3 regions of the Streptomyces sp. P17 genome follow, and region 1 is predicted to be linked to each of the others. Evidence: predicted binding sites of a transcription regulator. Region 1 holds the regulator's gene; each other region holds the start of a gene.
What was found. The regulator HspR, encoded in region 1, represses chaperone genes until heat shock. The targets are predictions, from matches to a motif close to TTGAGNNNNNNNNNCTCAA.

Region 1 (10,357 bases):
CGTGCACACTTGAGTCCGTTCCACTCAAGTCAGCTGGAGGAATCAACCATGGCACGTGCGGTCGGCATCGACCTGGGCACGACTAACTCTGTCGTCAGCGTTCTTGAAGGCGGCGAGCCCACCGTCATCACCAACGCCGAGGGCGCCAGGACCACGCCGTCCGTCGTCGCCTTCGCGAAGAACGGTGAAGTGCTCGTCGGCGAGGTGGCCAAGCGCCAGGCGGTCACCAACGTGGACCGCACCATCCGGTCCGTGAAGCGCCACATGGGCACCGACTGGAAGATCGAGCTCGACGGGAAGCCCTTCAACCCGCAGCAGATCTCCGCCTTCATCCTGCAGAAGCTGAAGCGGGACGCCGAGTCCTACCTGGGCGAGAAGGTGACCGACGCGGTCATCACCGTCCCCGCGTACTTCAACGACTCCGAGCGCCAGGCCACCAAGGAGGCCGGTGAGATCGCCGGTCTGAACGTCCTGCGCATCGTCAACGAGCCGACCGCGGCCGCGCTCGCCTACGGCCTCGACAAGGACGACCAGACGATCCTCGTCTTCGACCTTGGTGGCGGCACCTTCGACGTGTCCCTGCTGGAGATCGGCGACGGCGTCGTCGAGGTGAAGGCCACCAACGGTGACAACCATCTCGGTGGTGACGACTGGGACCAGCGCGTCGTCGACTACCTGGTGCAGCAGTTCAAGTCCGGTCACGGCGTGGACCTCGCCAAGGACAAGATGGCGCTCCAGCGTCTGCGCGAGGCCGCCGAGAAGGCCAAGATCGAGCTGTCCTCGTCCACCGAGACCTCGATCAACCTGCCCTACATCACCGCCTCCGCCGAGGGCCCCCTGCACCTCGACGAGAAGCTGACCCGCGCCCAGTTCCAGCAGCTGACCGCGGACCTGCTGGAGCGCTGCAAGACGCCGTTCCACAACGTCATCAAGGACGCCGGCATCTCCATCAACGAGATCGACCACGTCGTCCTCGTCGGTGGCTCCACCCGTATGCCCGCCGTCGCCGAGCTCGTCAAGGAGCTGACCGGCGGCAAGGACGCCAACAAGGGCGTCAACCCGGACGAGGTCGTCGCCATCGGCGCCGCCCTCCAGGCCGGTGTCCTCAAGGGTGAGGTCAAGGACGTCCTGCTCCTCGACGTGACCCCGCTGTCCCTCGGTATCGAGACCAAGGGCGGCATCATGACCAAGCTGATCGAGCGCAACACCACGATCCCCACGAAGCGCTCCGAGATCTTCACGACGGCCGAGGACAACCAGCCGTCCGTGCAGATCCAGGTCTACCAGGGCGAGCGCGAGATCGCGGCGTACAACAAGAAGCTCGGGATGTTCGAGCTGACGGGTCTGCCGCCGGCCCCGCGTGGCGTCCCGCAGATCGAGGTCGCCTTCGACATCGACGCCAACGGCATCATGCACGTGACCGCGAAGGACCTCGGCACCGGCAAGGAGCAGAAGATGACCGTCACCGGCGGCTCCTCGCTGCCGAAGGACGAGGTCGACCGCATGCGCCAGGAGGCCGAGCAGTACGCGGAGGAGGACCACAAGCGCCGCGAGGCCGCCGAGACCCGCAACCAGGGCGAGCAGCTCGTCTACCAGACCGAGAAGTTCCTCAAGGACAACGAGGACAAGGTCCCGGGCGAGATCAAGACCGAGGTCGAGGCGTCCGTCGAGGAGCTGAAGGCCGCGCTCAAGGGCGAGGACACCGCCGAGATCCGCACCGCCACCGAGAAGGTCGCCGCGGTCTCGCAGAAGCTCGGCCAGGCGATGTACGCCGACGCCCAGGGCGCCCAGGCCGCGGGCGGCCCCGAGGGTGCCACCGATGGTGGTGCCAAGGCCGCGGACGACGATGTCGTCGACGCCGAGATCGTCGACGACGAGCGCAAGGACGGTGCCGCGTGACCGAGGAGACCCCGGGCTTCGAGGAGAAGCCCGACGTCCCCTCCGGCGCGACCCCCGACGACGCCGAGCCGCAGGCCGCCACCCCGCCGAACGGCGAGGGGGCGGCCCCGGCCGGGGACGCAGCACAGATCGCGGGTCTGACGGCCCAGCTGGACCAGGTGCGCAAGGCGCTCGAAGAGCGCACCGCGGACCTCCAGCGGCTCCAGGCCGAGTTCCAGAACTACCGCCGCCGCGTGGAGCGGGACCGGATCACGGTGCGGGAGATCGCCATCGCGAACCTCCTGACCGAGCTCCTGCCCGTGCTCGACGACATCGGCCGCGCCCGGGAACACGGCGAGCTCCTCGGCGGATTCAAGTCCGTCGCGGAGTCGCTGGAGACCGTCGCGGCGAAGATGGGTCTGCAGCAGTTCGGCAAGGAGGGCGAGCCCTTCGACCCGACGATCCACGAGGCCCTGATGCACAGCTACGCGCCGGACGTCACCGAGACGACCTGCGTCGCGATCCTCCAGCCGGGGTATCGCATCGGCGAGCGCACCATCCGCCCCGCGCGGGTGGCCGTCGCCGAGCCGCAGCCCGGCGCCCAGACCGTCAAGGCCGACGAGGCGGAGGCGGGCGACGACAAGGAGAGCGGTGGCCCGGACGAGGGCTGAGCTTGAACCGATGAGAAAGGAGGGACGTCGAGGATGAGCACCAAGGACTTCATCGAGAAGGACTACTACAAGGTCCTCGGCGTCCCCAAGGACGCCACCGAGGCCGAGATCAAGAAGGCGTACCGGAAGCTCGCCCGCGAGTACCACCCGGACGCCAACAAGGGCAACGCCAAGGCCGAGGAGCGCTTCAAGGAGATCTCCGAGGCGAACGACATCCTCGGCGACCCCAAGAAGCGCAAGGAGTACGACGAGGCCCGCACCCTCTTCGGCAACGGCGGCTTCCGCCCGGGGCCGGGCGCGGGCGGCGGCAACTTCAACTTCGACCTGGGCGACCTCTTCGGAGGCGGCGCCCAGGGCGGCGGCCAGGGCGCCGGGGGCTTCGGCGGCGGGCTCGGTGACGTCTTCGGGGGACTGTTCAACCGGGGCAGCTCGGGTACCACCCGGGTGCAGCCCAGGCGCGGCCAGGACATCGACACCGAGGTCACGCTCACCTTCACCGAGGCCATCGAGGGCGCGACCGTACCGCTGCGGATGTCCTCGCAGTCTCCGTGCAAGGCCTGTTCGGGCACCGGCGACAAGAACGGCAACCCGCGGGTGTGCCCGACCTGTGTCGGCACCGGACAGGTGGCCCGGGGCTCCGGCGGCGGCTTCTCGCTGACCGACCCCTGCCCGGACTGCAAGGGCCGCGGTCTGATCGCGGAGAACCCCTGCGAGATCTGCATGGGCAGCGGCCGGGCGAAGTCCTCGCGGACCATGCAGGTGCGCATCCCGGCCGGGGTGAGCGACAACCAGCGCATCCGGCTGCGCGGCAAGGGCGCGCCCGGAGAGCGGGGCGGCCCGGCCGGCGACCTGTACGTCACGGTGCATGTGGACGCGCACCCGGTGTTCGGCCGCAAGGGCGACAACCTGACGGTGACCGTCCCGGTGACGTTCGCGGAAGCGGCCCTCGGCGGCGAGGTGCGGGTGCCCACCCTGGGCGGCCCGTCGGTCACCCTGAAGCTGCCGCCCGGCACCCCCAACGGCCGCACCATGCGCGCCCGGGGCAAGGGCGCGGTCCGCAAGGACGGCACCCGCGGGGACCTGCTGGTCACCGTCGAGGTGAGTGTCCCGAAGGACGTGACGGGGAAGGCTCGTGACGCGCTGGAGGCGTATCGCGAGGCGACCGCGGGAGAGGATCCGCGGGCGGAGCTGTTCCAGGCCGCGAAGGGAGCTTGATGCCAGATGGACGGCCGTCGACGCAATCCGTATGAACTGACCGAGGAGACCCCGGTCTACGTCATCTCGGTGGCGGCCCAGCTGTCCGGCCTGCACCCGCAGACGCTGCGCCAGTACGACCGACTGGGGCTGGTGTCCCCGGACCGCACGGCCGGCCGGGGCCGCCGCTACTCGGCCCGCGACATCGAACTGCTGCGCACCGTCCAGCAGTTGTCGCAGGACGAGGGCATCAACCTGGCCGGTATCAAGCGGATCATCGAGCTGGAGAACCAGGTTGCCGCCCTGCACAACCGGGTCGCGGAACTCCAGTCGGCCCTCGACGGCGCCGCCGCCGCGATGCAGCAACGCGAGGCCGCGGTACACGCCTCGTACCGCCGTGACCTGGTGCCGTACCAGGAGGTGCAGCAGACCAGCGCACTGGTGGTGTGGCGGCCGAAGAAGGCCAAGGACTAGGCAGGCGTTGAGCGTGAAGGGGCCCGGGGTTCTCCCCGGGCCCCTTTCTTTCTGCGGCCCTACGGCGTGGTCGTCTGCGTCAGGTCCAGCTCGGTCGCGACGACGATCTGCGCCTCGCCGGTCCACTGGAAGGAGGAGTTCCCGTCGTCGTCGACGAACATCGCCACCACCAGCGACGGCGAGATCATGGCCGGGCGGGAGATCACCCGCACCCGCGCCCGCGCCCGCGAGCGCGGGCAGCGACGGAAACTGCAGAAGAAGAACACCCCGTCCGCCAAACGCCGCCTGAAGAAGAGGCGCCGCAAGGAGGCGTGGCAACCCCAACATCCGCGCACGCGCGTGGGCGTTGTGGCGACGCGGGGTCCCGGCAACGGCCTCCGCCCCACCACCGCAGCGCAAGCGCCGGGATGGGGCTGGACGCAAACGCAGCGTCACCGCCAGTGATGTCCGTTGTGCAAGCACGGCACCCGAGGTCGTGCAGTTGCCTCATCTGGGTCGCACAGGCTCATCCGTCACAATGTGACCGCATTGACCTGCAGTGATCCATTGGATCTACTCCGGTGACACTGTCTGCACAGAAGATGCACACGTTAACGTTGCTATCTCATTAGATGCTTGTTCCTTGACGGGTGAACGAAGGCCGCGTTGGCTTCCTTCACCTGGGTTGCGAATCGCACCCTCGTCCGGAAGGCAAGCGCAGTGAACACCCGTACCCGCCGTACCGCCGTTGCAGCGGCTGCAGGCTCCCTTGTCCTCTCGCTCTCCGCCTGTGGAGCCCTCGGTGTGACGGGAGACAGCGCCGACGCGAGTCCGACCAAGGGGGACGACATCACGGTGGGCCTGCTGCTGCCGGAGAAGGCCAACACCCGCTACGACAAGTTCGACCACCCCATCATCCGGGCCAAGGTCGCGGCGCTCACCGACAACAAGGGTGCGGTCGCCTACGCCAACGCCGACGCGAGCGCCGCTACGCAGAGCACCCAGATGCAGAAGATGATCGACGACCAGGTCGACGTCATCCTGCTGGACGCGGTGGACTCCAAGGCCATCGCGGCCGATGTGGAGAAGGCCAAGGAGGCCGGTATCCCGGTCATCGCCTACGACCGGCTGGCCGAGGGGCCGATCGACGCGTACATCTCCTTCGACAACGAGCTCGTCGGCGAGGTGCAGGGCCGCTCGCTGATGTCCGCGCTCGGCGGCAACATCGACACCTCGACGAAGATCGTCATGATGAACGGCTCGCCCACCGACCCGAACGCCAAGCAGTTCAAGGCGGGCGCCCTCTCCGAGCTCAACGGCCAGGTGACGATCGCCAAGTCCTACGACACCAAGGACTGGAAGCCGGAGAACGCCGAGGCCAACATGGCCGAGGCGATCGAGGAGATCGGCGTCAACAACATCAAGGCCGTCTACTCCGCCAACGACGGCATGGCCGGCGGTGTCATCAAGGCCCTGGAGGCGGCGGGCGTCACCGAGCTGCCGCCGATCACCGGCCAGGACGCCGAACTCGACGCCGTGCAGCGGATCGTCACGGGCGAGCAGTACATGAGCGTGTACAAGTCCTACCCGGAGGAGGCCGAGTCCGCCGCGGAGATGGCCGTGGCCCTGATCCAGGGCAAGGAGATCAAGTTCGACTCCCTCACCGCGGACCGCGTCGACAGCCCCACCACCAAGGACATCCCGGCCCAGCTCGTCCCGGTGGTCGCGCTGACGACGGAGAACATCAAGGACACCGTCCTCAACGACGGCATCTACAAGTTCTCCGAGATCTGCGCCGCCAAGTACGAGTCGGCGTGCGAGGAGATCGGGCTCACCAAGTAGCCCTCGCGAAGACGTAGGTCATGGCCCGGTCCACCGCGGACCGGGCCATTCCGTGTGTCCGGAAACCGAGTTCGGACGCCCGGTGCGCATAAGCGGACACACCGGGGCCGGCCGGGCCGCGAGGGCCGCCGAGGCGTGTTGCGGACCACGTCGCGTCCGCGCATAGTTTGCGCTGCGGAAGACGCTGGAACCGGGGGTGGGATGGGCGATGGCCGGGCACGGGACGGACGAGCATCCACACGGTGCTGACCGACTGTGCGAGGCCGGGGATCGGGTGTATTCCCGGGCCGTACGGCGCGGCCGTGTGCCCCGCGAGGACGCGGAGGCGGTGCCCTGTCTGCTGGAGCTGGCTCTCCTGCACCCGGACCCCGACGACATGACCTGGCTGGTGCCGACGTCCCCGCAGGAGGTCATGACCCGGCTGCTGCGCGGGGTGTACGACGAGGTCAGCGCGAGCCAGCGGCGGATGGGCTCGGCGGTCGCGGCCTTCGAGTGGTACGCGGGCCTTGGCCCGCTGGCGCAGAACGCCTCCGCGGAGGGCACCGCGATCCGGGTCCTGGACGGGCTGTCCCGGATCCAGGCCGCCATGGACGAGGCGACCGACGCCTGCACCACGGAGGTGCTCACGGTGCAGCCGGGCGGTATCCGCCCCGAGCACGAGCTGACGGAGGGCCTGCACCGGGCGATGGCGCTGCGCGCCCGCGGGGTACGGATGCGCGACCTGTACACGCACGTGGCCCGCCACGGGCAGGGGCTGCTCAACTACCTGGAGCTGATGGGCGACGCGGTGCAGGCGCGGACCCTGGAGGAGGTCATCGACCGCCTCATCCTCTTCGACCGCACGGTCGCCTTCATCCCCGCCAACGCGGACCGCACCCTGGCCCTGGAACTGCGTCACCCGGCGCTCGTGCAGTACCTGGTGACGGTCTTCGAGCGGCTGTGGCGCCTCGCGATCCCGCTCACCGCGCCGCTGCCCGAGACCGGCATCGAGGGCATCTCCTACCGTGAGCGGTCCATCGCCGCGCTGCTCGCCGAGGGCCACCAGGACGCGGTGATCGCCGAGCGCCTCGGCATCAGCGTCCGCACCTGCCGCGCCCATATCGCCCGGCTCTCGGAGACACTCGGCGCGGCCAGCCGTACCCAGCTCGGGGTCCGGATCGCCCAGGCCGGCCTGGACGGACCGCCCCGCCCGAACGGCCTCGGCCCGATCAGTCTTCCTGACGTTCCTGGCCGAGGATCCCCGACTGTCCGATGAGGTAGCCGAGCTGGGCCCGGCTCTCACTGCCCAGCGTCGCCGCCAGCTTGGCGATGTGGACGCGGGCGGTACGGACGTTCATGCCGAGCCGGTCCGCGATGACGGTGTCGGTGTGACCCTCGACCAGCAGCCGGGCGATGGCGCGCTGGCGCGGGGTGATGCCGTTCAGCGTCGGCTGCTGGACCGCCTCGGGGTACATCGGGGTAGCCAGGTGCCAGAGCCGGTCGAAGGTGGTGGCGAAGTAGGAGATCAGCGCCGGGTGGCGGATCTCCAGGGCGTGGGTGGCGTCGGCGCTGGCCGGGATGAAGGCGACGGTGCGGTCGACGCAGATCAGCCGGTCGGTGACCTCGTCCAGGGTCCGCGCCTCGACATCGCCGACGAGATCCTCGTAACGCGCCGTGACCTGGGGGGAGTGGCGCAGGGTGTGCGGGTACAGGGTGCGGATGCGGCCGCCGCGGTCGAGCAGGCCCTGGTCGCGGGCCATGGCGGTGAGATGGGTGGCGGGGTTGGTGCGGGAGCCGTAGCTGGTGTGCGGCTGGATGCTGAGCACTTCGCGCTCGGCCTCGGCCATGGCCTCGGTGAGGACGTCGTTGATGCGCCGCTTGCCGCTGATCACCTTGATCAGGGGCTGCTCGGTCTCGGCCGTGCGCCTGCCGCCGATCCGCATCCACGCCTCGAAGGTCTCCGCGAGGGCCAGTTCGCGCCGGCGCTCCTCGGCGACGCGTTCCGCGGAGGAGCGCAGCAGCCGGTGCAGGGCGGTGGCCGGGGCGACGGGCTCCAGGAGGCTGATGTCCTCCACGGTGGGCTGGAGCAGCCCTGAGTCGACCAGGCAAGGGGTCTGGGCGGCCTCCTGAGCGCCTATCGGGCCATGCCGCAGGGCGTACTCGTACAGCCGCGCGCCGGGCGCGCACAGCTCGTCCACGCCGTGTTCGATGTGCGGGGTCCCGCTCACTGCTCTCGGTCCAGGATCCCGGACTGCGCGATGAGGTAGCCCAGTTGGGCCCGGCTGCCGCTGCCGAGGGCGTTGGCCAGCTTGGCTATGTGGGCCCGGCACGTGCGGACGTTCATGCCGAGGCGCCGGGCGATGGCCTCGTCGACATGGCCCTCCACGAGCAGCTTGGCGATGGAGTGCTGGATGTCGGTGATGCCGTGCGGGTCGGTCTCGTAGGGGGCGCCGGCGCTCAGCGGGACCGCGCGGCTCCACATGAACTCGAAGACCTTGATGAGGTAGCCGACCAGTCCGGGGTGGCGCAGCTCCAGGGCGACCTGGCGGTCGTCCCGGATGGGGATGAAGGCGACCGCCTCGTCGCAGATGATGAGCCGCTCCACCAGCTCGTCGATGGTGCGGTACTCCGCCTTGCCGTCGGCGAAGTGGTCCACCCACGCGAGCCGTTCCGGGCTGTAGCGGGCGGTGTGCTGGTAGAGGGTGCGGATCCGCACCCCGCGCTCGATCAGCAGCTTGTCCCGGTCCAGCGCCTGGACGAGCTGCCGCTCGGGGTGGCGGTGGCTCGGCTGGACGGTGAGCATCTCGTTCCGGCACTGGGCGATGGCCAGGTCGAGCGCCCCGTTGATGCGGTCGAGGCCCTCCAATACGGTGATCGAGTGCGAGGACGCCTCGCCCTGGGCGGTGAGGGCCATGAACGGCTCGAAAGCGTTGGCCAGCTCGATCGAGAGCCGGCGGTGCTCGGTGATCTCCCGTTCTATGGGGTTGAGCCGCTGTGCCAGGGCGACCGCGGGCGGAACCGGCCGCAGCCAGCTCGCGTCGTCCGGATCGGGGTGGAGCAGGGCGAACTCCATCAGACAAGGGGCGGATTCCACGTCCGAGCGGGCGATACGTCCCGTGCGGAGTGCGTTCGCGTAAAGACGACCGCCTTCCTCGCACAGCTCCGTCACAGCGTGGGGATGCGTCGCTTTAGTCCGATTCATTGCTAAATCTCCACCCCCCAGGGTCCTGAACATGCAGGAACATGATGCACCGATCGTGTGGCCATGACGTGCCCGAATGAGCCATCGTCTTACTCGACGGGGGAAGAGGGGACCTTCAAGTGAGGACGAAGCCGACTATGCGTAAGAGAATGCTTCGCTCGGTGCTTGTCGCCGCCTTCTCCGCCGTTGTGGCCTTCGGATCGCTGAGTGGCCTCTCGGATACGGAAGGCGACGTCGTAGCGGACAGTGCCTGGTCGACGCCGGTCGCTAGCGCGGCTGGGGGCGATACTCCTGTCAGGCCACTCGACAGTGCGTGGAGTTGACGTGACGACCCCACCCGACGACCGCTCCTTCCGTCGCGAAATGGCCACCGCCTACCGCTCCGGCTGGCACTTCATCGATCTGGTCACCGCCATCCCCCACGCCGGTGACTCGCTCATGGTGACTGTCTTCGGGGAGCCGGTCGTCGTCACCCGGGACGAGGACGAGGATGTGCGGGCCTACCGGTGCCTGCGGCGGCCCCGGGGGGCGCCGCAGCCCGTGCGATGTGCCATTCGATACGGAATGATCTTTGTGAACCTGGACCAGCGGGACCACCAGCAGCTGGTGGATCCGGAGGTCCCGGTACCCCGGACCATCTCAGCCACCCCCCGCAGTGCCTGACGCGATTCCCCCGTCGTAACAGATCGCTCAGGTGCTTCCCCCCCGCAGCGGCGTCACCGTGACCTGAACACGGTGACGCCGCTGCAGTTTTACGGGATATTTCCGGGTATCGGCCGCATCAGGCGCTGGCTGAAAACCATCAGTCAGCCGCGCCCCATGGCCCGCTGCAGTTCGATCTCGATCACCACGCGCGCCGGATTCGGTGACGGGGTCCGCTCGTAGCGCTCGGCATACCGCCGCTCGGCCTCCGCGATCCGCTCCGCCTCGGTGCGCACATACGCCCGCCCCTCCAGCGTCGCCCACCGCCGCCCGTCCACCTGGCACACGGCGACCCGTGCCCCGTCGGGCCCGGCGGCCAGCACATTCGAGACCTTGGTGCTCGCCTTGTTCGCGATCACCCGGGCCAGACCCGCCTCGGGGTCGTAGGTCACCCCGACCGGCACGACATGCGGGCTGCCGTCCGGGCGCGGCGTGG
Region 2 (10,357 bases), on a different contig from region 1:
GACGGGGAGTGCGGCCCGGACCTTCAGCTCGGCGGCGGCCAGCAGCGAGCCGAGGCCCAGTTCGGCGGCGGGTCCGGGGAGCCCCGCGAGGAAGAGGGCCTCGGCCTCGTCGGCGGTCATTCCGGTGAGCCGGGTGCGGTAGCCGTCCAGGAGCCGGTAGCCACCGGCGTGCCCTGCGTCGCCGTAGAGGGGGACTCCGGCCGCGCCGAGCGCCTCCACGTCCCGGTAGACGGTCCGGACGGAGACCTCCAGCTCCTCGGCGAGCTGGGCGGCGGTCATCCGGCCGCGGGTCTGGAGCAGCAGGAGGATCGAGACGAGACGGCTGGACTTCACTGACACAGGATGTCAGCGAAGCGGCCCTACCGTGCACCGCATGCCCTTCACGGAGAAACTGCTGACCGTGCCGCCGCCGATCGAGGTGGCGGGACGGCGGATCAAGCGCTACCACGTCACCGCGGACCCGACGGGTATCGCGCCGGACGTGGCGGAGGCGGCGTACGCGATCCTGCCGAAGCTGCTGCCGGAGCCGGACGGCACACCCCCGGCGACCTTCGTCGTCCTGCACCGGGGCGGCGACGACGGCGCCTATCTCAACGCCTACAGCTGGGTGTGGGACAACGTCCTGCACTTCCGGGGCGCGGCGGCGGGCCAGCCGGTCCTCGGCTGCCCGGACCGCGACCCGGCGCACTTCATCACCCCCGAACTGCCGTGGACAGGCTGCGTCTGGGAGCTGCCGCCGATCCTGCACGAACGGGACGCCTGGGTACGGCACATCCTCGCGCCCCAAACCCCCGACATCGAGGCCTACTTGGCCGATTCCCTGCCCGAAGGAACAACAGGAGACCGCTGATGAGCACCCCGCACGACTTCGACTTCTTCCACGGCGACTGGGACGTCCGGCACCGCCGCCGCACCGACTTCCTCGACCCGGACAGCGGCTGGGAGGAGTTCGGGGGCACCTCGCGCTGCTGGAGCCTGTTCGACGGCGCCGCGAACATCGACGAGATCGACATGCCGCACCTGGGCTCGAAGGGCTTGACGCTGCGCCTGTTCGACCGCGAGACCGAGCAGTGGTCCCTCAACTGGTCCTCCAGCCGCAGCGGAAAGCTGTTCCCGCCCGTGTTCGGCCGCTTCGAGGGCGAGCGCGGCGCGTTCTACGGCGACGACACGCACGACGGCAAGGACGTGCGGGTGCGGTTCGTGTGGTCGGGTATCTCCCCGGCCATGGCCCGCTGGGAGCAGGCGTTCTCCCTCGACGGCGGTCAGACCTGGCTGACCAACTGGGTCATGGAGTTCACACGGGCTTCCGGAACGCCCGCAGGCTGAACACCGGGTCGGGGCGGCGGCGGTCCGGATCCGGGAGCGTCTCCAGCTCGGCCGCGAAGCGTTCGGTGAGCGGGGCGCCCGGCGGGAGCTGGGTGAACCAGCCCCGGCGCAGGTCGGCCGCGGTGCCACGGGGGCTGCGGCCCTGACCGAGACCCGTGAAGCTCGCGCCGCCGACGAGGCGGAGGCTCTGCTCGGCGGCGCGGGCCTCGACGCGGGGCGAGGCGTCCGGGGCGGCGCGGCGCGGACGCGGTTCGAGCACGGCGTCGATGTCGCTGCCGACGTCGTGGGCGGCCGCCTTGTCGACGGTGGTCACATACACCCCGCCCGGCCGCAGCACCCGGGCGCACTCGGCGACCACCGCGCCCATGTCGTCGCCCCGGTCCAGCAGATGCAGCAGCCACACGCTGGTCACCGCGTCGAACGTCCCGTCGGGGAAGGGCAGCCGGCGGCTGTCCGCGAGCACGATCGCGCCGGGCAGCCGCGCGGCGGCCATCCGGGCCATCCCGTACGTCAGATCCGCGCCCGTCACCCGCAGCGCGGGCCGTGCCGCGGCGAGCCGCCGGGTGACGATGCCGGTGCCGCAGGCCACGTCGAGCAGGCTCCCGGCGCCGTCCGGGATCAGACCGAGGACCGCGTCGGCCGCCGCGGCGGCCCGGGGTTCGCCGCCGCGGGAGGAGTCGTAGGCGTCGGCTTCCTTGTCGTAGTCGAGCACGCGCCCCTCACTCGGCCCCGTGTCCCGGAGCCAGCTCCTCGACCCTGCGGGCCAGCTCGAAGTCCTTCTCGGTGACCGCGCCGCCCACGCTGTGGGTGTTCACCGTCAGGGAGACGGTGTTGTAGCCGAGTGTGAGGTCGGAGTGGTGGTCGAGCTCCTCCTGGACCTGGGCGATGTGGACGACCATCGCGGTGGCCGCGAAGTGCGAGGAAAGACGGTAGGAACGGGCGATGCGGTCCCCGTCGAGGGACCAGCCCGGCAGTTCCGCGAGGCGGTCCTCGATCTCCTTCTGCGACAGCGGTTCCACGGCCATACGCCGCTCCTTCCTGGGCTGCGCCACACCATCGGCGGGTTCCCTTCAAGACTGCCACACAGACACTGCCGAAGCCCTGGTCAGAAGGGTGGCTTCCCCTGCGTGCCGGTGTGTCGTCTACGGTCGTGTCATGACCGTCACTTCCACCGACCGGGGCGTCGGGCCGCTGCTGCGGGCCTGGCGGGAGCAGCGCCGGGTCAGCCAGCTGGAGCTGGCGCTGCGCGCCGGCTCCTCGGCCCGGCACATCAGCTTCATCGAGACGGGCCGTTCCCGGCCGAGCGAGGAGATGGTGCTGCGGCTCGCCGAGCACCTGGACGTGCCGGTCCGGGAGCGCAACGCCCTGCTGCTGGCCGCCGGTTACGCCCCGCGCTACCCGGAGACCCCGCTGGACGACCCGGCGCTGGACGCCGTACGCCAGGGCATGGAGCGGCTGATCCAGGGCTATGAGCCCTACCCGGCGATCGTGGTGGACGCGATGTACAACGTCCTCGCGGCCAACCGGGGCATCCTGATGCTGCTCGACGGCATCCCCGAGCACCTGCTGGCTCCGCCGCTGAACGCGATGCGTCTGACCCTCCACCCCGAGGGCCTGGCAGCGCGCATCCGCAACCTCCGTGAGTGGCGGGGCCATCTGCTGGAGCAGATGCAGCGGCAGATCGCCCTGCACCGCTCGGAACCGCTGCGGAAGCTGTACGAGGAGGTCGCCGCCTACCCGGTGCCGGAGGAGGACCCGAGCGAGGAACCCGCCGACCCGGTCCCGTACTTCGCGCTCCCGCTCCGGATCGAGCACGGGGGTCGGACGCTGTCCTTCATCTCCTCGATCTCCACCTTCAACACCCCGATGGACGTGACCGTCGCCGAACTGGCCATCGAGACACTGCTCCCTGCCGACCCGGCGACGGTCAAGTACCTTCAGTCACTGATGCCCTGACGGCCCTTCAGCGCCAGGTGCTGGAGCGCGGCGAACCCGGCGACGGTGAGCGCTTGCATCACGGTCCACACCGCGCCGGTGGCGGTCGGCGACAGCCACACCGCGAGGGCGAGCAGACTCAGCGCGGCCCAGGCGAAGTTGGCCTCGATGACGACCCGTACCGGGAAGGTGGCGGGCCGGGCGCGGGAGGCCAGCCATCCGACGCCGCCGGCGTACACGGCCAGAAACACGCCGAGTTCGAGCAGCAGCGTCGAGTCGACCCCGAGCAGCCGCCCGAGCGGGCCGGAAGCGGCCAGGTAGGCAAGGGCGTTGGCGCCCGTCACCACCGCGTCGAGGGCGAGGAACCGGCGGAGCACGGCCTGCGGGTCCAAGGTCCGGGCGAGCGAGGCAAGCTGGGTCGCGGACATGACGAATCACCCTCCGCCGGGTTCGGATCCACGGTGCTGGAACCCGGGTTCCGGATCGGAGTGCGCCGATCCGGAGCCCGGTGAGGCAACGATCCCGCGCCTGCCGGACAGGGTCGATTACCTCCCGGGTAATGCCGGGCCCGGCCGTGGCGAGCGCCTCACCGCCGAACCGGTGAGCGTGGAAGCGGAACGTGGCACACTGCACGGGTACTTCGGCGCGTAGGGGAGGCGTGGCGTGAGTGAGCGGCGGCCTGCGCCGACCGTGGGTCAGGTGGTGCTCGGCAAGCGGTTGCAGGAGCTCCGGGAGGCGGCCGGGCTCAAGCGCGAGGAAGCCGCGAAGGTCCTGCGCGTGGCCCCGGCGACGGTACGGCGGATGGAGATGGCCGAGGTCTCCCTGAAGATCCCGTACGTGCAGGTGCTGCTGGACACGTACGAGGTGCCCGAGGAGGAGGCGGCGGCGTTCGTCTCGCTGGCCGAGGAGGCGAACCAGCCGGGCTGGTGGCAGCGGTACCACGATGTGCTGCCGGACTGGTTCAGCCTGTATGTGAGCCTGGAGGGCGCGGCGCGGATGATCCGCTCCTACGAGCCGCACTTCGTGCCGGGCCTGCTCCAGACCGAGGACTACGCGCGCGCCGTGCTGGAGGCGGGCACGATAGGGCAGACAGGGCCCGCGGCGATAGAGCGCCATGTGGCCCTGCGCATGGAGCGGCAGAGGCTGCTGGAGAGCCCGGACCGCCCGCACGTCTGGGTGATCATGGATGAGACGGTGCTGCGGCGGCCGGTGAGCGACCACACCTCGGTGATGCGCGAACAGCTCGACCGGCTCCTGGAGTTCGCCGAGCGCGACCGTGTCACCCTCCAGGTCGCCGAGTTCGCCCGCGGCCCGCACCCCGGCACCTACGCGCCCTTCACCCTCTTCCGCTTCGCCGAGCCCGAACTGCCCGACATGGTCTTCACCGAGTACCTTACCGGCGCCCTCTACCTGGACTCCCGCACGGAGGTCGCGGCCCATCTGGAGGTCCTGGACCACATGTCCACGGGCGCGGCCTCCGCGGACCGCACGAAGAAGCTCCTCAGGGCGCGCCGCGCGGACTTCTGAGCCCCGAGGCGACGACACCGTACGACGGACGTCGACACCAGCCGCCCGCATCCTGTTACGGCACGGTCCTGCGCGGCGCGCGCGCAAACCGCAGGTTCATGCACCGGGCGATCCGGCCGCCGCCGAGGCGGGGATCCGTCAGTTCCTGGACATCGGCACGGGCATTCCCACCGAGCCGAACCTGAACCGTGGTGTACGTGGACAACGACCCGATCGTGCTGCGGCACGCCGAGGCACTGCTGCGCGGCTCCACCGAGGGCGCCGCGCGTCATCTGCAGGCGGACGTCCGTGACCCCGACACCATCCTCGGCCGGGCGCGGCCGAGGATCTGGACCTCGGCGACAAGGCCCACGGCCTGCTGAAGCGGTACACCGACGCTCTCGCACCCGTCGGCTTCCTGGTCCTGTCGCAGGTCACGCCCGATCCGAGCCCGGAGGCGGTCCCGGCGTGATCCCGGTCTCCGGCCGGCGTCCGGAGCCGGAGGACATGGAGGACATGGCCGCCCAGGCCGAGGGCCTCGTGCCCGGGTACGCGGCGGTGGCCCGCAAGCCCTGACCCGTTCGGGTGCCGTCAGCAGGTGCGCCCCCCGGCTCCGCCCTAGGTTCGAAGCCACGGGCAAGCAAGGGAGCGCACGTGACCGACAACGATCTACCGCGCCTTCCTCGCCCTGCTCCAGCTCACCGGCTGCCAGGGCCGCAACGGCGGCGGCCGGGCGCACTACGTGGGCCAGGAGAAGTGCCGGCCGGTGACCGGCTGGGCCACCCTCGCGGCCGGTTCCGACTGGTCGCGTCCGCCGCGCCAGATGATCGGCACCGCGTACTGGTTCCTCAACACCGACCAGTGGCGCTACGACCGCTTCACCGCCGGTGTGCTCGCGTGGCCGCTCGGCGAGGGGCGGTTCGAGGGGATGACGGGCGCCGACTGCCTCGCGCTGTCCGCGCGCTCGGGCTGGATGCCGTCGTATCCGACCTTCGGCCGCAATCTGCTGGAGCTCGGCGCGGCGTTCGGCGATCCGGTGGCCAAGGCGGTGGCCGAACTCCGCGCGGGCACACTGAAGTACGACGGCGGTCCCGGCATGGGCGGCGACGGTTCGTTCGGCCATGACTCGGGCCGCACGCTGCTGCCGCTGGTGTCGGTGGAGAACTTCCACGCCCTGCGCAAGAGGCAGACGTCGGACGAAGCGAAGGAGGCCTGATGCCCTCGGATGCGGTGCTGTACCAGGCGGCTGCGCTCTGCCTGACCTACCCCGACGACGACTTCCGCGCCCGGCTGCCGCTGCTGCGCGAAGCCGCCCCCCAGCTGAGGGAGTTCACCGATCACGCTGCGGTGACCGACGCCCAGGAGCTGGCCGCGCACTATGTGCGGGTCTTCGACTTCAAGAACCGGCACAGTCTGTACCTGACCCGGTGGCGGGACGGGGACACCCGGAGCCGCGGGATGTCGCTGGTGCGCTTCAAGGACGTCTACCGGGAGCACGGCCTGGAGTTCAGCGGCGAGGAGCTGCCCGACTTCCTGCCCGCGGTCCTGGAGTTCGCGGCCCGCACCGGCAACACCGACCTGCTCACCGAGCACCGCGACGGCCTGGAGCAACTCCGCTCCCGGCTCACCGACTTCGGCACACCGTACGCCTCCGTCCTCGACGCCGTGTGCGCCGCGCTGCCGACCGCACGCCCCGGGGTGCGCCGATGACCTCTGAGGCGTCCTGCCGTACGTCGTCCTCGCCCTGCTCGTCGCGGGCCTGATCCGGCGCTACCGCTACGACAAGTACGGCTGGACCACCCGCTCCTCCCGGCTCTGCGGGTCGAAGCTGCTCAACATCGCCTCCCCGGCCTTCCACTACGGCATCCTGTTCGTGCCGGCCGGCCATGTCGTCGGCCCGTCATCCCGGAGTCATGGACGGACGCCGTCGCCGTCAGCGAGCACACCTGCCACCTGTTCTCCCTCTACGGCGGCACCGCGGAGCTGGTCGCGGCGATCGTGATGGGCATGATCGCCAAGCTGACCCACGCCTCCGGCGACGGCTACCACTACCGTCACTCCATCGCCCCGTGGTCCCGCAGCCTGTTCACCTCAGCCCGGACACCGGCCTGATGGAAGGCGTCCCGGTGCTGTACCAGGTCCACGCCGTGATCGGCATGGCGCCGGCTGGTGCACATGTTCAGCGCCCCGGCGCAGTACCTCTTCCGGCCGTACGTGGTGTACCGCACCCGGGACCCCGAGCAGCTCGGCCCGCGTCCGGAGCGACGGGGCTGGGAGCGCGCGAAGTCCTGACTAGGCGGCTCCTCCCTTCTGGTCCTTCTCGTCGTCGACGATCTCCGCGTCCACCACGCCTTCCTCGTCCGGAGGCGTGGCCTGCCGGCCGGTCGGCTCCGACTGGGCCTGGGCGTACATCGCCTGGCCCATCTTCTGGCTGACGGTGGCGAGTTTCTCGACGCCGGTGCGCAACTCGCCGGTGTCGGCGTTGCGTTCCAGGAGACCCTTGAGCTCGGTGATCGCGGATTCCACCTCGGACCTGGTGTCGGAGGGGACCTGTTCCTCGTTGTCGCGGACGAACTTCTCGGTCTGGTAGACGAGTTGCTCGGCCTGGTTGCGGGTCTCGGCGGCCTCCCGGCGCTTGCGGTCCTCCTCCGCGTACTGCTCGGCGTCCCGCATCATCCGGTCGATGTCGTCCTTGGGCAGGGCCGAGCCGCCGGTGACGGTCATCTTCTGTTCGCGCCCGGTGGCCAGGTCCTTGGCGGAGACATGCATGATGCCGTTGGCGTCGATGTCGAAGGCGACCTCGATCTGCGGAACGCCCCGGGGCGCGGGCGGCAGGCCCGTGAGGTCGAAGACACCGAGCTTCTTGTTGTAGGCCGCGATCTCGCGTTCGCCCTGGTAGACCTGGATGCCGACCGAGGGCTGGTTGTCGGTGGCGGTGGTGAAGATCTCCGAACGCCGGGTCGGGATCGTGGTGTTGCGCTCGATCAGCTTGGTCATGATGCCGCCCTTGGTCTCGATACCGAGGGACAGCGGGGTCACGTCGAGCAGCAGCACGTCCTTGACGTCACCGCGGATCACACCCGCCTGCAGGGCGGCGCCGACGGCCACGACCTCGTCGGGGTTGACGCCCTTGTGCGGGTCCTTGCCGGTCAGCTCCTTCACCAGTTCCGTGACGGCGGGCATCCGGGTCGAGCCGCCGACGAGGATCACATGGTCGACCGCGGCGAGCTTGATCCCGGCGTCCTTGACCGCCTGGTGGAAGGGCGTCTTGCAGCGGTCGAGGAGATCGGCGGTGAGCTCCTGGAACTGGGCCCGGGTCATCTTCTCGTCGAGGTGCAGCGGGCCCTCGGCGGAGGCGGTGATGTAGGGCAGGTTGATCGTCGTCTCCGAGGAGCTGGACAGCTCGATCTTGGCCTTCTCGGCGCCCTCGCGCAGCCGCTGCAGGGCCATCTTGTCGTTGCCGAGGTCGATGCCGTACTGCCCCTTGAACTTCTTCACCAGATGCTCGACGACCCGCTGGTCCCAGTCGTCGCCGCCGAGGTGGGTGTCGCCGTTGGTGGCCTTGACCTCGATGACGCCGTCGCCGATCTCCAGCAGGGAGACGTCGAAGGTGCCGCCGCCGAGGTCGAAGACGAGGACGGTCTGCTCCTCGCCCCGGTCCAGGCCGTAGGCCAGGGCCGCGGCGGTCGGCTCGTTGATGATCCGCAGCACGTTCAGGCCCGCGATCTCCCCGGCCTCCTTGGTCGCCTGCCGCTGGGCGTCGTCGAAGTAGGCCGGGACGGTGATCACGGCGTCGGTGACGTCCTCGCCGAGATAGGACTCGGCGTCCCGCTTCAGCTTCTGCAGCACCCGCGCCGACAGCTCCTGGGCGCGGTAGCGGGTGCCGTCGACGGAGCCTTCCTGCGGGAAGCGCCAGTCGCCGTCGCCCATGTGGCGCTTGACCGAGCGGGCGGTCCGCTCGACGTTGGTCACCGCCTGCCGCTTGGCCACCTCGCCGACGAGCACCTCGCCGTTCTTGGCGAAGGCCACGACCGACGGTGTGGTCCTGGCCCCCTCCGCATTGGCGACGACGGTGGGTTCGCCGCCCTCCAGCACGGCCACCACGGAGTTCGTGGTCCCGAGATCGATACCGACCGCACGTCCCATCGCTGTCCCCTTCCGCCAGGGCACTTCCGGAACTCCAGCACAAAACTTGAGTGCGCTCTTGTCAATGGTGCAATGGTGCGGGTACCCAGGGTGCGGACACTCAGCCGATCACCCGCTCCGGCTCCCGCGGCTCGCCGCGCAGGGCCACGGCCCGCCGGGGCCGGTCGGTGATCAGCACGTCCACGCGCGGGTGGTCGAGGAAGGTCCGCATCAGGGTGTCGTCGTTGACCGTCCACACCATGGAGAACAGGCCGTGCCGGGTCGCCTCCCGCAGCACGCTTGCCCGCGCGAGCTGCTGGTGCACCGCGACTCCGCCGGCCCCACAAGCCCGCACGCGCCGCATCGGCAGCAGCTCGCTGAGCCGGGTCCCGGGGAGCCGGGCCCAGCCGATCTCGTCGCGGTTCCGCCCGAGCGACAGTGCCGTGCGCGCCCCGGGGAAGGCCCGGGAGATCGCGGCGACGGAACGGTCCTCCAGGGTGGTGGCGACGAAGCCGTCCTCCCCGAGCAGGGCGACGGCCCGGTCGATCACCTCGCGCTCGTAGCCGACCTCCTTGAGGTCGAGGTGGCCGGCGAGTCTGCCCGCGATCAGCTCCATGACCTCGTCGACGACCGGTACCGCGTATCCGGTCCGCTCGCTCAGCTCGGCGTGGGTGATCGTCGACAGCGGCGGCCCGGTGTGGTCGGCGCGGGCGTCGTGGTAGACGACGAGGACGCCGTCCGCGGTCCGCCGGATGTCGAACTCGACGTACTCCGCGCCGCTGAGCAGCGCGTCCTCGTACGCCTCCCAGGTGGCGGCGCCGGCGCGTTCGGAGCCGCCGCGGTGGGCGGAGACGGCGGGTCGTCGCGGCATGATCGGTCAACTCCCGGTCGAGGTACGAGGTGCGGGCACCGGAGCGGTCGGCGGGTCGGACGCGGGCAGCAGGGTGCCGGGCCGTCTGCTGACCTTCCGGAGCAGGAAGTATCCGATCACGACCAGCACGACGAAGGGCAGCCAGGCCAGAGCGTACGCGGGGCCGTACCGGCCGAGGTCGAGGATGGAGCGGCCCTCGTCCACGTTCGTGGCGTTCACGCCGAAGAACGCCAGCAGCAGGGTCGGTGGCAGGGCGATCAGGGTGGCCGCCGCGACCAGCGCGGAGATGACGCGGTTCTGCCGCTCGTCCCGTTCCGCGAGGGCGGCGTCCAGGGCGGCCGAGCGGGCGTTGATGACGGAGGTCAGGCGCTCGACCATGCGCGCCGAGTTGTCGAGGCTGTCGCGGATACCGAGGGTGTCGCGCAGCGACGACTGGAAGCCCTCCGTGAGCATCTCCGGGATCAGCAGGCTGTCGACGTACGCCTCGACCCCGAAGGCGAGGTCCAGCTGGAGCTCGTTCACGCCGTCCGACAGGCGGGAGATCAGCTGGCGGATCTCGGAGGGCGAGTCGGTCAGGGCCTGTTCGTTCTGCTT
Region 3 (10,357 bases), on a different contig from region 1:
CGCAGCGGCACCAGCTCGGGGCCGTCGGCGGCCGGGGCCGCCGCGGGCGCCGCCTTCGCGGCCGGCTTGGCGGCGGTGGCCTTCGCGGCGGCCGGGGCCGGAGCGGGCGCGGCGGGCGCCGGAGCGGCAGCGGCCGGCTTCGGGGCCGCGGGAGCCGGGGCGGGAGCCGCCGGAGCCGGGGCCGGAGCGGCGGGAGCCGGCGGGGCCGAGGCGGCGGCCGCGCCCGGCTTGTAGTCGGCGAAGAAGTCCCACCAGGCTCGGTCCACCGAATTGGGGTCCTGGAGGTACTGCTGATAGATCTCGTCGACGAGCCACTCGTTCGGACCGAACGCGGCCGCGGGGTTCTTCCCCGCTTGGTCGGTGTCGGTCGAGATGCTCGAGTTACTGGGGGACTGTGGCGACACGGCGGCAACCGCCCTCTTCCGCTTCACAAGGTGATGGACAGCGGGAATAAAGGCTACGCCTCCATGACCGGGAAGGTCAGGCCGGGCCCGTTCATCGTCGCGTAAGTCACATCGGAGAGCGTGTTTCGGGCTTGGAAATGGCGGGAAACAAGCGAGGTTCCGGTTGCTCAGGGATGCCCCGACGCATGCGTCGGCTCCACTGGAGCGGCTGGCGCCGCGCGCCATTTGGGCCTGACGCGCTGAAAGCGCGGGCCCCTGCCTGATCACACGTGTCCGTCTGGCCGGACGCCCGTGGATCTTGTGGCTCCGGTTCGAACCCTACGTCAACTCGGCACGGATGGCAGGCCCGGAAGAGTGACAAGAATCCGGCAACCCCGCTCGGATTCGGCCACTCCGATCCGGCCGCCGTGCAGATCCACCGCCCAGCGGGCGATGGCCAGGCCCAGACCCGTACCGCCGTCGCTGCCCGGACCGTGCGGCGCGGACACGGCACCGCGGTTGAACCGCTCGAAGACCCGGTGCCACTCCGACTTCGGGATCCCGGGTCCCTCGTCCAGCACCTCCAGCTCCAGCGACTCGGGCCAGTCCCCGCGGCGGGCCTTCACCGTCACGCGCCCGTGCGCCGGGCTGTGCTTGACCGCGTTGTCGATGAGATTCGCCACGACCTGGTGGATGCGCTCGGGGTCCGCGTGCGCGGTCAGCTCCGGCGGTGAGACGTCGAGGTGCAGATGGACGTCCGTACGCGTGTGGCCGCCCGAGCCCGAGGCGATGCCCGCGCGCGTGGAGGCGACCATGTTGGCCTCCTTCAGCACCCCGGACAGATAGGGCCACACCTCGAAACGACGCTTCTTCAGCGGGACGACGCCGTTGTCCAGGCGGGACAGGTCCATCAGCGTCTCGACCAGGCGGCCGAGGCGCTCCGTCTGTTTCAGCGCGGTGCGCATGGTCTCCGGGTCGGCCTCGGTGACCCCGTCGACGATGTTCTCCAGCACCGCGCGCAAGCCCGCGATGGGCGTGCGCAACTCGTGCGAGACGTTCGCGACCAGCTCCTTGCGCTGCTGGTCCTGGGCCTCCAGCTCGTCGGCCATGACATTGATCGTCTCGGCCAGGTCGCCGAGCTCGTCCCTGCGGTTCTCCCGCACCCGGCGCGAGTAGTCGCCGTGCGAGATCGAGCGGGCGACCGCGTTCATCTCGTCCAGCGGCGCGGTGAGCGAATGCGCCACGAACTGCGTGATCAGCAGGGTGGCGATCATCGAGAAGACCGTGATGAAGCGCAGCTCCGTCTTGGTCTGCACCGCGATCATCGACAGACCGGTGGTGATCAGCACCGAGATGACGACCAGCGCACCCAGCTTGGTCTTGATCGAGAACGGACGTACGCCGCCCCAGGGCTCCCCGGGGCCTCTCCGCGCGGCCGGCCCGTCGCTCATGGCGTCGGGGTCTCCAGGGCGTAGCCCACGCCGTGCACGGTACGGATGCGTTCGGCACCGATCTTCCGGCGCAGCGCCTTGATGTGGCTGTCGACGGTCCGGGTGCCGGAGGCGTCCGCCCAGTCCCACACCTCCGCGAGCAGCTGCTCACGGGAGAGCACCGCGCGCGGGGTGTTCGCCAGACACACCAGGAGGTCGAACTCGGTGGGCGTCAGATGCACGTCCTCCGAGCGCACCCGCACCCTGCGCTGCGCGTGGTCGATCTCCAGCTCGCCGAGGCGCAGGATGCCGCTGCGGGGTGTGGAGGCCGCGATGGCGGCCCGCTCCACCCGGCGCAGCAGCACATGCACGCGTGCGGCCAGCTCCCGCATCGAGAACGGCTTGGTCATGTAGTCGTCGGCGCCGACGCCGAGCCCGACCAGCATGTCGGTCTCGTCGTCCCGCGCGGTGAGCATCAGCACCGGTACCGGGCGCTGCGCCTGTACGCGACGGCAGACCTCCAAGCCGTCGAAGCCCGGCAGCATGATGTCGAGGATCAGCAGGTCGGGCTGCCAGGCCTCCGCCGTGTCGACGGCCGCGGGCCCGTCGCCCGCGGTCTGCACGAGGAATCCCTCGGCGCGCAGGCGGGCCGCGATGGCGTCCACGATGGTCGGATCGTCCTCGACCACCAGCACCCGGCGCTGTGCGCCAGGCGTCGCCTGCGTGCCGTTGTGGGAGGTGTGTGTCTGCTCCATCGCCCGCCCCTGAAGTTGCTTTCCGGAATCCGTGGGGTGATCCGTTTGTCTGGCACATGCCTGCGCATGCTTGCGATTGACGCTTGAATGATCCGCGCCAGGGAAGCAGCGTACGGGGAGTCACCGCAGCTCGGCTATCCAGGTCCGACGGCGAGGTGCACGACGTCGGGAACGCCCCGGGCAACGGGGATCTCTTCGGTACGCACCTGATTGAACCCGGCATTCCGCAAGGTTTCTTCGAATTCCGGAGAGGGCTGCGCGGACCATACGGCCAGTACCCCACCGGGGCTCAACACCCTTGCGCAGCTTGCCAGTCCGGCCGTCGAGTACAGGCTGTCGTTGCCCTCGGTGACGGTCCAGTCGGGGCCGTTGTCGATGTCGAGACACAGCGCGTCGAACGTGGCGGATGTCTCATTGACGTATTCGATCAGATCCGTTTCGACGATCTGGGTGCGGGGGTCGGAGAAGGCCTGTTCGGTGAGGTCCGAGAGCGGTCCGGTGCGGTGCCAGTCGATGATGGCCCGCTCCCGTTCGACGACCGAGATCCGTCCCCAGCGCGGATCGGCGGCGGCGTGTGCGAGCGAGAACCCCACGCCCAGGCCCGCGATCAGCACACTCGGCGCGGGCCTGCCGTCCAGCGCGTCCCGCGCCGCGTCGACGAGCAGCCGCTCGGAGCGCCCGTCGGAGGTGTCCATGAGAAAACACCCGTTGGCGATGATCTGCAGCAGCTCACCGTGGCGCCGCAACACGACCTCGCCGTACGGGCCTTCGCGACGGTCCAGGACTTCGGGGATGTCGTACGAAGTGGCCATCCGCTCATTTTGGCAGGTCGGGCGCGCGCACCTCGGTGGGTCCGCGGGACGGGGGCGGGCAGAATCCCCGGCGTACGGGGGAGGGTTCGTGGATGCTTTCGTGTGCCCCGGGTGCGAGACCGCGCTGACGGCGCCGATGTCCCGGCTCGCGCTTCCCGTCCACGCCCCTCACGCGTACGGGCACGAACTGCTTCCTCCGCTGATGGCCCGGGGGACGTACGCCGTGGACCCGGTACACCCTGTCCTTCGGAGCGCCGGGACGGATCGTCGTCGCGCCGGGCGAATCCCGCGGCATGGTTCTGATCCCCGAGCGGTGCGAGGGGTACCGGTCATCCGTTTCCCCAAGTCCCCGTAAAACCGCGCAAGTCACCCACAGGCTGTGATCGAGCTTGCAGTGTGCGGCGCGTTCCTGTGAACCGTGTTGCGGGAGGACCACGGGAACCTTGCGATCGGCGGATCAAGGATTCCAGACGTACGGCGTGGTCGTCGTCACCGCCTCGAAGCCCAGGCGGCGCAGGATGGGTGCGCTGTCGTCGGAGGCGTCGACGTGCAGATAGGTGACCCCGCGTCCGACCGCGAGCGCGGCACGGGTGGCGACCAGGGCGCGGTAGATCCCGCGGCCCCGCCACTCGGCCAGCGTCGACCCGCCCCACAGGCTCGCGAACTCGGTGCCCGCGCGGTGGACGAGCCAGGCCGCGGAGACGACCTCCCCCTCCGCCTCCGCGACATACACGGCGATCTCGTCCGGCGCGGCGGCGACCCGGCCGGTCAGATCCTCGGCGAGCCAGCCCCGGTCCTGGCCCCACACCACCGACTCCATGGCGGCGATCCGGCGCATGTCCGGGTCCGCCGTGACCCGGCGCAGCGTCACACCCGGCGGCAGGGCGGGCTCGCGTACGGCCATCTCGGCGGCGCGTCCGATCAGCACCGTCTCCTGGTCCTCGGGCGTGAAGCCCGCCGCGCGCAGCCGGTCGGTGAGGTCGGCCGGGTCGTCGTGCGACCGCGTCTTCCACTCCACCGCCTCACCGCGCGCCGCGAAGAAGTCGCGCTGCCGGGCGATGAGCCGGTCGAGGTCGGCGCCGTGCACGCCGAGGGAGCGTGGGCCACTGACGAAGCCCCGGAATCCGCCGACCACCCGCAGCAACGGGCCGTCCTGTTCGTACGTGACCCCAGCGGGCGGGTTCGGGGGCGCGCCGCGCATCTGGTCGTCGTAGGCGGCGAGAAGGATCTCTGTGTCGGTCACGGGAAGACGGTCGGGGAATGCGGTGGGCACGGCAAGTGGTTTTCGGAGAAGCCGCAGGTCGCTGGGTGCAGTTCGGCTGATCGCTCAGGGCGAACGAAGACCGGGGAACATTCAAGAACTCCCAAGCATTGAGTCGGCATAGCTCAACTTGACTGCCGAAGGGGAGATCATGGGTTCGACGTCCACACCGCTCACCCTGCCTGTGCTGCCGCTCGACGACGAGGTCGTGCTGCCCGGAATGGTGGTCCCGCTGGATCTGAACGACGCCGATGTACGCGCCGCCGTGGAGGCGGCCCAGGCCGCCGCCCGGTCCCAGCCGGGAAAGCCACGGGTCCTGCTGGTTCCGCGCATCGACGGCACGTACGCGAGCACCGGTGTGCTCGGCACGGTCGAGCAGGTCGGCCGGCTCGCCGACGGTGACCCGGGCGCCCTGATCCGCGGCCGTGACCGCGTGAAGATCGGCGCCGGGACGACCGGTCCTGGCGCGGCCCTGTGGGTCGAGGGGACCCGGATCGACGAAAGCGCGCCCGACCCGCTGCCGGGGCAGGTCGCGGATCTGGTGAAGGAGTACAAGGCGCTCGCCACCGCCTGGCTGCGCAAGCGCGGCGCCTGGCAGGTCGTGGACCGGGTCCAGGCCATCGACGACATCTCCGCGCTCGCCGACAACTCCGGGTACTCGCCCTTCCTCACCACCGAACAGAAGGTCGAGCTGCTGGAGACCGCCGACCCGGTCGCCCGGCTCCGGCTCGCCACCCAGCAACTGCGCGACCACCTCGCCGAGCAGGACGTCGCCGAGACCATCGCCAAGGACGTCCAGGAGGGCGTCGACAAGCAGCAGCGCGAGTTCCTGCTGCGCCGCCAGCTGGAGGCCGTGCGCAAGGAGCTGCGCGAGCTGAACGGCGAGATCGGCAAAGATCCTGCCGAGGAGTCCGACGACTACCGCGCCCGCGTCGAGGCCGCCGACCTGCCGGAGAAGGTCCGCGAGGCCGCCCTCAAGGAGGTCGACAAGCTGGAGCGGTCCAGCGACCAGTCGCCCGAGGGCTCCTGGATCCGGACCTGGCTGGACACCGTCCTCGAACTGCCGTGGAACGAGCGCACCGAGGACGCCTACGACATCGAGGGCGCGAAGTCCGTCCTGGACGCCGAGCACGCCGGACTCGATGACGTGAAGGAGCGGATCACCGAGTACCTGGCGGTGCGCAAGCGCCGTAGCGACCGGGGCCTCGGGGTCGTCGGCGGCCGGCGCGGCGGTGCCGTACTGGCTCTCGTCGGCCCGCCTGGCGTCGGCAAGACCTCGCTCGGTGAGTCGGTCGCCCACGCGATGGGGCGCAAGTTCGTCCGCGTCGCTCTCGGCGGCGTCCGCGACGAGGCGGAGATCCGCGGTCACCGGCGTACGTACGTCGGCGCGCTGCCCGGCCGGATCGTTCGGGCCATCAAGGAGGCCGGGTCGATGAACCCGGTGGTCCTGCTCGACGAGATCGACAAGGTGGGCTCGGACTTCCGAGGCGACCCGGCCGCGGCGCTGCTGGAGGTCCTGGACCCGGCGCAGAACCACACGTTCCGCGACCACTACCTTGAGGTCGAACTCGACCTCAGCGACGTCGTGTTCCTCGCGACCGCCAACGTCCTGGAGGCCATCCCGGAGGCCCTGCTCGACCGTATGGAGCTGGTCCGCCTCGACGGCTACACCGAGGACGAGAAGGTCGTCATCGCCCGCGACCACCTGCTTGTGCGCCAGCTGGAGCGGGCGGGTCTGAACAAGGACGAGGTGACACTGGACGAGAGCGCGCTGCGCAAGCTCGCCGGTGAGTACACGCGCGAGGCGGGCGTCCGCAACCTGGAGCGCTCGATCGCACGACTGCTCCGCAAGGTCGCGGCCCAGCACGAACTGGGCGAGCGGGAGCTGCCGTTCACCGTGACGGACGGCGACCTGCGCGCCCTGATCGGCCGCCCGCACCACGTGCCCGAGTCGGCCCAGGACCCGGCGGAGCGCCGTACGGCGGTCCCGGGTGTGGCGACGGGTCTCGCGGTGACCGGCGCCGGCGGGGACGTGCTGTTCGTGGAGGCGTCCCTGGCCGACCCGGAGACGGGTGCGGCGGGCCTGACCCTGACCGGGCAGCTCGGTGACGTGATGAAGGAGAGCGCCCAGATCGCGCTGAGCTTCCTGCGCAGCCGAGGCGCCGAACTGGAGCTGCCGGTCGGCGATCTGAAGGACCGGGGTGTGCACATCCACTTCCCGGCGGGCGCGGTGCCGAAGGACGGACCGAGCGCGGGCATCACGATGACGACGGCACTCGCCTCCCTGCTGTCGGGCCGCCTCGTCCGCACGGACGTGGCGATGACGGGCGAGGTCTCCCTGACGGGCCGGGTCCTGCCGATCGGCGGAGTGAAGCAGAAGCTGCTGGCCGCGCACCGGGCGGGCGTCACGACAGTGATCATCCCGAAGCGCAACGAGCCGGACCTGGACGACGTTCCCGCCGAGGTCCTGGAGAGGCTCGACGTCCACGCCGTGACGGACGTGCGCCAGGTCCTGGACCTGGCCCTGTCCCCGGCCACGGCCGAGGCGCGACCGGAGGTTCCGGTGGCGGCGTGACGGACGCCGCCGGATGAAGGCGAAGGCCCGGGTCCCGTGAGAGCTTCCGTTCTAGTGGTCGTCGCAACACCCCAGTTCAGGGGATGCGATGGACTTCAAGATCCGGGAGGTCCGGGCCTTCGTCGTGCGCTCAGCCGTAGGCCAGGGCCTGCACCTGGTCCAGGGCCCCATTGAACTTGTTGTGGTCACCGACCGTTGGGCCGGTCGAGGTGTACTGCCACATTGTCTGGTACGCCCAGCCCGCCGGCAGTGTCCCCACCGTCGACGCGTACCGCGCGATCCACAGCGGGTTGTCGGCGCCGAAGCCGGAGTAGTTCCCCGTGCACTGGGTCCACCAGCTCGTCGCCGTGTAGATGACCGCGTCCCGGCCCGTGCGCGCCTTGTACTGGTTCAGGAAGTCGCGGATCCAGGTGACCATCGCGCTCTGGGACTTGCCGTAGCAGGCCGCGCCGTACGGGTTCCACTCGATGTCGAGGGCGCCGGGCAGGGTCCTGCCGTCGCGGGACCAGCCGCCTCCGTGGTCCACGAAGTAGTTGGCCTGGGTGGCGCCGGACGTGGTGTCCGGGGTGGCGAAGTGGTAGGCACCGCGGATCATGCCGACGTTGTAGGAGCCGTTGTGCTGCTGGGCGAAGTACGGGTTCGTGTAGTACGTGCCTTCCGTGGCCTTCACATAGGCCCACTTCACGCCGCTGTTCCAGAGGGTCGTCCAGGCCACGTTGCCCTGGTGGGAGGAGACGTCCACGCCCTCCGTCTGGGTGGCGCGGGTGTCGCGGGGCAGTCCGTGGACGCCGTCGTGGGCCGCGACGCCCATGCCCATGTAGGCGGAGCCCCGGGCCGGGGTGTCGGCCGCCGAGGTGGGCGTGGTGAAGGTGAGGGACAGAGCGGTGAGCAGGAGTGCCGTGAGGCAGAGGCGGAGCAGTCCGGGTCTGTGCACACGCATAGCGTGCCTCCGAAGGCTCGGTGGCGCTCGGTGGGGAGACCTGTGACGCGGGGCATGCGACGCCTGGAACGGGGGGTGGGCGGGTCGTCGTTGGCCCGCTGTTGGTCCGCCGTCCGACAATGCTGGCGTGGGCATGCCAGTCCAGTGCCTGGGGACGACGCTACGGACGGGGACCGGTGGGTGGAAGAGGGTCTGGAGGCTGCCGTTGGTCTACGCCTGCGAAATACTGACGGAGCTGCGGCGATGACGGCATGTGACGGAAACTTTCAGAACTGGGAAACCGAGGCAGGGGCTGACGTGCGCGAAGACGGAAACGGCGACGGGCGTCGAGTCGGATCCGGGGTGTCCGCGGGGCTGCCCCGGCGCGATGTGGAGCAGCCCGAGTTCCTGTCCCTGGAGCGGGAGTTGACCGTACTGCTGCGGCGGGCGCGGGCCAGTCAGGGCGAGATGGCCCGTGAGGTCCACCCGGATCTGGAGTCCGCCGCCTACGGGCTGCTGATCCGCCTCGACGAGTGCGGAGAGCAGCGGGCGACCGAGCTCGCCGCCTACATCGGCGTCGGCAAGGCCACCATGTCCCGTCAGCTGCGCGCCCTGGAGGACCTCGGCCTGGTCGCCCGCGAACCCGACCCCGCCGACGGACGGGCCTGGCTGGTCCACCTCACCGAGGAGGGCCGCGGCCGGGTGAGCAAGGTGCGCGAGGCCCGGCGCGCGCGGTACGCCCGCCGCCTCTCCGGCTGGGACCCTCGTGAGGTCTCCGAACTGGCCCGGCTGCTCAACCAGTTGAACCAGGAGATGGAGGGGCAGGGCTGACAGCCGGCAACTCCACAAACACCACCGTCGCGTCGTCGTGCGTCTTGCCCCACCGCAGGAACGTCCGGTCGTTGTCCGCGAGTTCCAGCGCCCGCACCCGGTCGACCAGCGCCTGAGCGCCTTCCTTCCGTACGACGCCGAAGAGGTCCGCCCAGTCCCCGGCGCCGAACTTCTCCACCCAGCGCGTCGCACCGTCCGTGAGGGCGGCCAGGGCGCGGACACCGGAGCGGGGCAGGGTTCCGGTCACCGCCCTGGCCGCCACCGAGGGATCGGCGGCGGCCGTGAAGAAGCCGCCCTCCCTGTTACGGAGGCTGCCGTCGACCATCGCGTCCGTGGCCAGGGCGGACCGGGGAAGACGGGAGAGACGGTCGTCGAGGTACGGCGTGACCGTGCCGTCCGGCGACTCCACCAGCAGGGCCGAGTCCGAGAGGATCAGGTACTCGACGGTCTCGGGTGACCAGCGGACCGTGACCACCGTTGCCTGTGGTGTGCGTGGGTGAGAAAGGTCACAGGTTTCCCGGTGGGCGTCGGCGGTATGCGCGAGAGCGAGCGACAGGGCGTCGGCGAGGGGGACATCCGGGAGTGAAACGGTCAGTTCGGTCAGCGCCCCACCGAGGTGCGCGGTGAACCAGGGGACGGAATGCAGACAGCCCGTCCCGTCCTTCGGCGGGGTCACCCCGTCGAGGACCACCACCGCGCCGCCCTGTCCGGAGGCGGGCAGTCCGACGCTTGCGAAGTCCTCGTTGGGGCGGGCGGGATCGCCGGGCTCCGAAACAAGTTCAGTACGCATCAGGCCAGTCTGCACGAGCCCTTCACAAGGTTCGCCAAAGGCTGGCAACGGTTGCGCAATTGGCGCACTCGCGCAGGTCAGACGCCTGGTTTGGGGTGGAATGACGCGCTCCACGCAGACGTGGCGGCGAATACTGCCACCGCCCGCGGCGGACGTCCAACCGGCCCGCCGGGAACGGCCGTCGCAAGCGCCACGGGAACTTGCCCGCCAACTCCCCTCCGGGGTTCACTCCTTCGGGTGGCGGGTCAGGTGATGCGAGAGAACCGCCCACCGGCACTGGGAGGGTCGGGAAGCGTACCGGGCGTATGCGCCAGCTGACGGAGCGTCACCCGGGCCCATGGGTATCACGAGTTCAGGAATGCGAGCACCGGTGCAGATGACGCGGCCTCGTCGCTCAGGCAAGCAGAAGGCCTCCGCAGGGGGCCCGGAGCACACGCCCGGCACCACGGCAGGGACCGGCACCACCACGGCCGGCAGGGGCCGGCCCACCCATGTACGCAACCGGCTCTTCATCGCCGTGGCCGTGGTCGCCGCCGCCATCGCCGCGGCCGGCGCCCCCTCCGTCGTCACCGCCTCCGCGCAGGTGCACGACACCCAGAAG

Region 2: a site for HspR is predicted at 8,960-8,978, ahead of dnaK (molecular chaperone DnaK). Genes of this name have one in related genera too.
Region 3: a site for HspR is predicted at 4,752-4,770, ahead of lon (endopeptidase La). Genes of this name have one in related genera too.

Annotation. Positions count from the first base shown of each region.
Region 1 is NZ_JAVRBF010000048.1:51,539-61,895, reverse strand. It holds gene dnaK (molecular chaperone DnaK) at 49-1,899, shown strand; gene grpE (nucleotide exchange factor GrpE) at 1,896-2,549, shown strand; gene dnaJ (molecular chaperone DnaJ) at 2,583-3,764, shown strand; gene RMT89_RS28130 (heat shock protein transcriptional repressor HspR) at 3,771-4,217, shown strand; gene RMT89_RS46085 (hypothetical protein) at 4,277-4,495, opposite strand; gene RMT89_RS28120 (substrate-binding domain-containing protein) at 4,917-6,038, shown strand; gene RMT89_RS28115 (LuxR C-terminal-related transcriptional regulator) at 6,247-7,293, shown strand; gene RMT89_RS28110 (helix-turn-helix transcriptional regulator) at 7,247-8,245, opposite strand; gene RMT89_RS28105 (helix-turn-helix transcriptional regulator) at 8,242-9,252, opposite strand; gene RMT89_RS28100 (hypothetical protein) at 9,544-9,882, shown strand; gene RMT89_RS28095 (pyridoxamine 5'-phosphate oxidase family protein) at 10,026-10,357, opposite strand, start outside.
Region 2 is NZ_JAVRBF010000006.1:83,578-93,934, reverse strand. It holds gene RMT89_RS05655 (YafY family protein) at 1-333, opposite strand, end outside; gene RMT89_RS05650 (hypothetical protein) at 374-850, shown strand; gene RMT89_RS05645 (hypothetical protein) at 850-1,326, shown strand; gene RMT89_RS05640 (class I SAM-dependent methyltransferase) at 1,295-2,038, opposite strand; gene RMT89_RS05635 (4a-hydroxytetrahydrobiopterin dehydratase) at 2,046-2,351, opposite strand; gene RMT89_RS05630 (helix-turn-helix transcriptional regulator) at 2,482-3,282, shown strand; gene RMT89_RS05625 (hypothetical protein) at 3,264-3,689, opposite strand; gene RMT89_RS05620 (helix-turn-helix transcriptional regulator) at 3,925-4,788, shown strand; partial or broken gene RMT89_RS45865 (SAM-dependent methyltransferase) at 4,700-5,150, shown strand; partial or broken gene RMT89_RS05610 (hypothetical protein) at 5,432-5,983, shown strand; gene narJ (nitrate reductase molybdenum cofactor assembly chaperone) at 5,983-6,477, shown strand; partial or broken gene RMT89_RS05600 (respiratory nitrate reductase subunit gamma) at 6,491-7,059, shown strand; gene dnaK (molecular chaperone DnaK) at 7,060-8,913, opposite strand; gene RMT89_RS05590 (glycerophosphodiester phosphodiesterase family protein) at 9,014-9,763, opposite strand; gene RMT89_RS05585 (CorA family divalent cation transporter) at 9,770-10,357, opposite strand, start outside.
Region 3 is NZ_JAVRBF010000012.1:118,688-129,044, forward strand. It holds gene RMT89_RS10530 (multifunctional oxoglutarate decarboxylase/oxoglutarate dehydrogenase thiamine pyrophosphate-binding subunit/dihydrolipoyllysine-residue succinyltransferase subunit) at 1-404, opposite strand, end outside; gene RMT89_RS10535 (ATP-binding protein) at 728-1,834, opposite strand; gene RMT89_RS10540 (response regulator transcription factor) at 1,831-2,568, opposite strand; gene RMT89_RS10545 (spermidine synthase) at 2,703-3,380, opposite strand; gene RMT89_RS10550 (GNAT family N-acetyltransferase) at 3,838-4,623, opposite strand; gene lon (endopeptidase La) at 4,793-7,216, shown strand; gene RMT89_RS10560 (lysozyme) at 7,347-8,156, opposite strand; gene RMT89_RS10565 (MarR family winged helix-turn-helix transcriptional regulator) at 8,454-8,966, shown strand; gene RMT89_RS10570 (protein phosphatase 2C domain-containing protein) at 8,929-9,756, opposite strand; gene RMT89_RS10575 (nitrate- and nitrite sensing domain-containing protein) at 10,127-10,357, shown strand, end outside.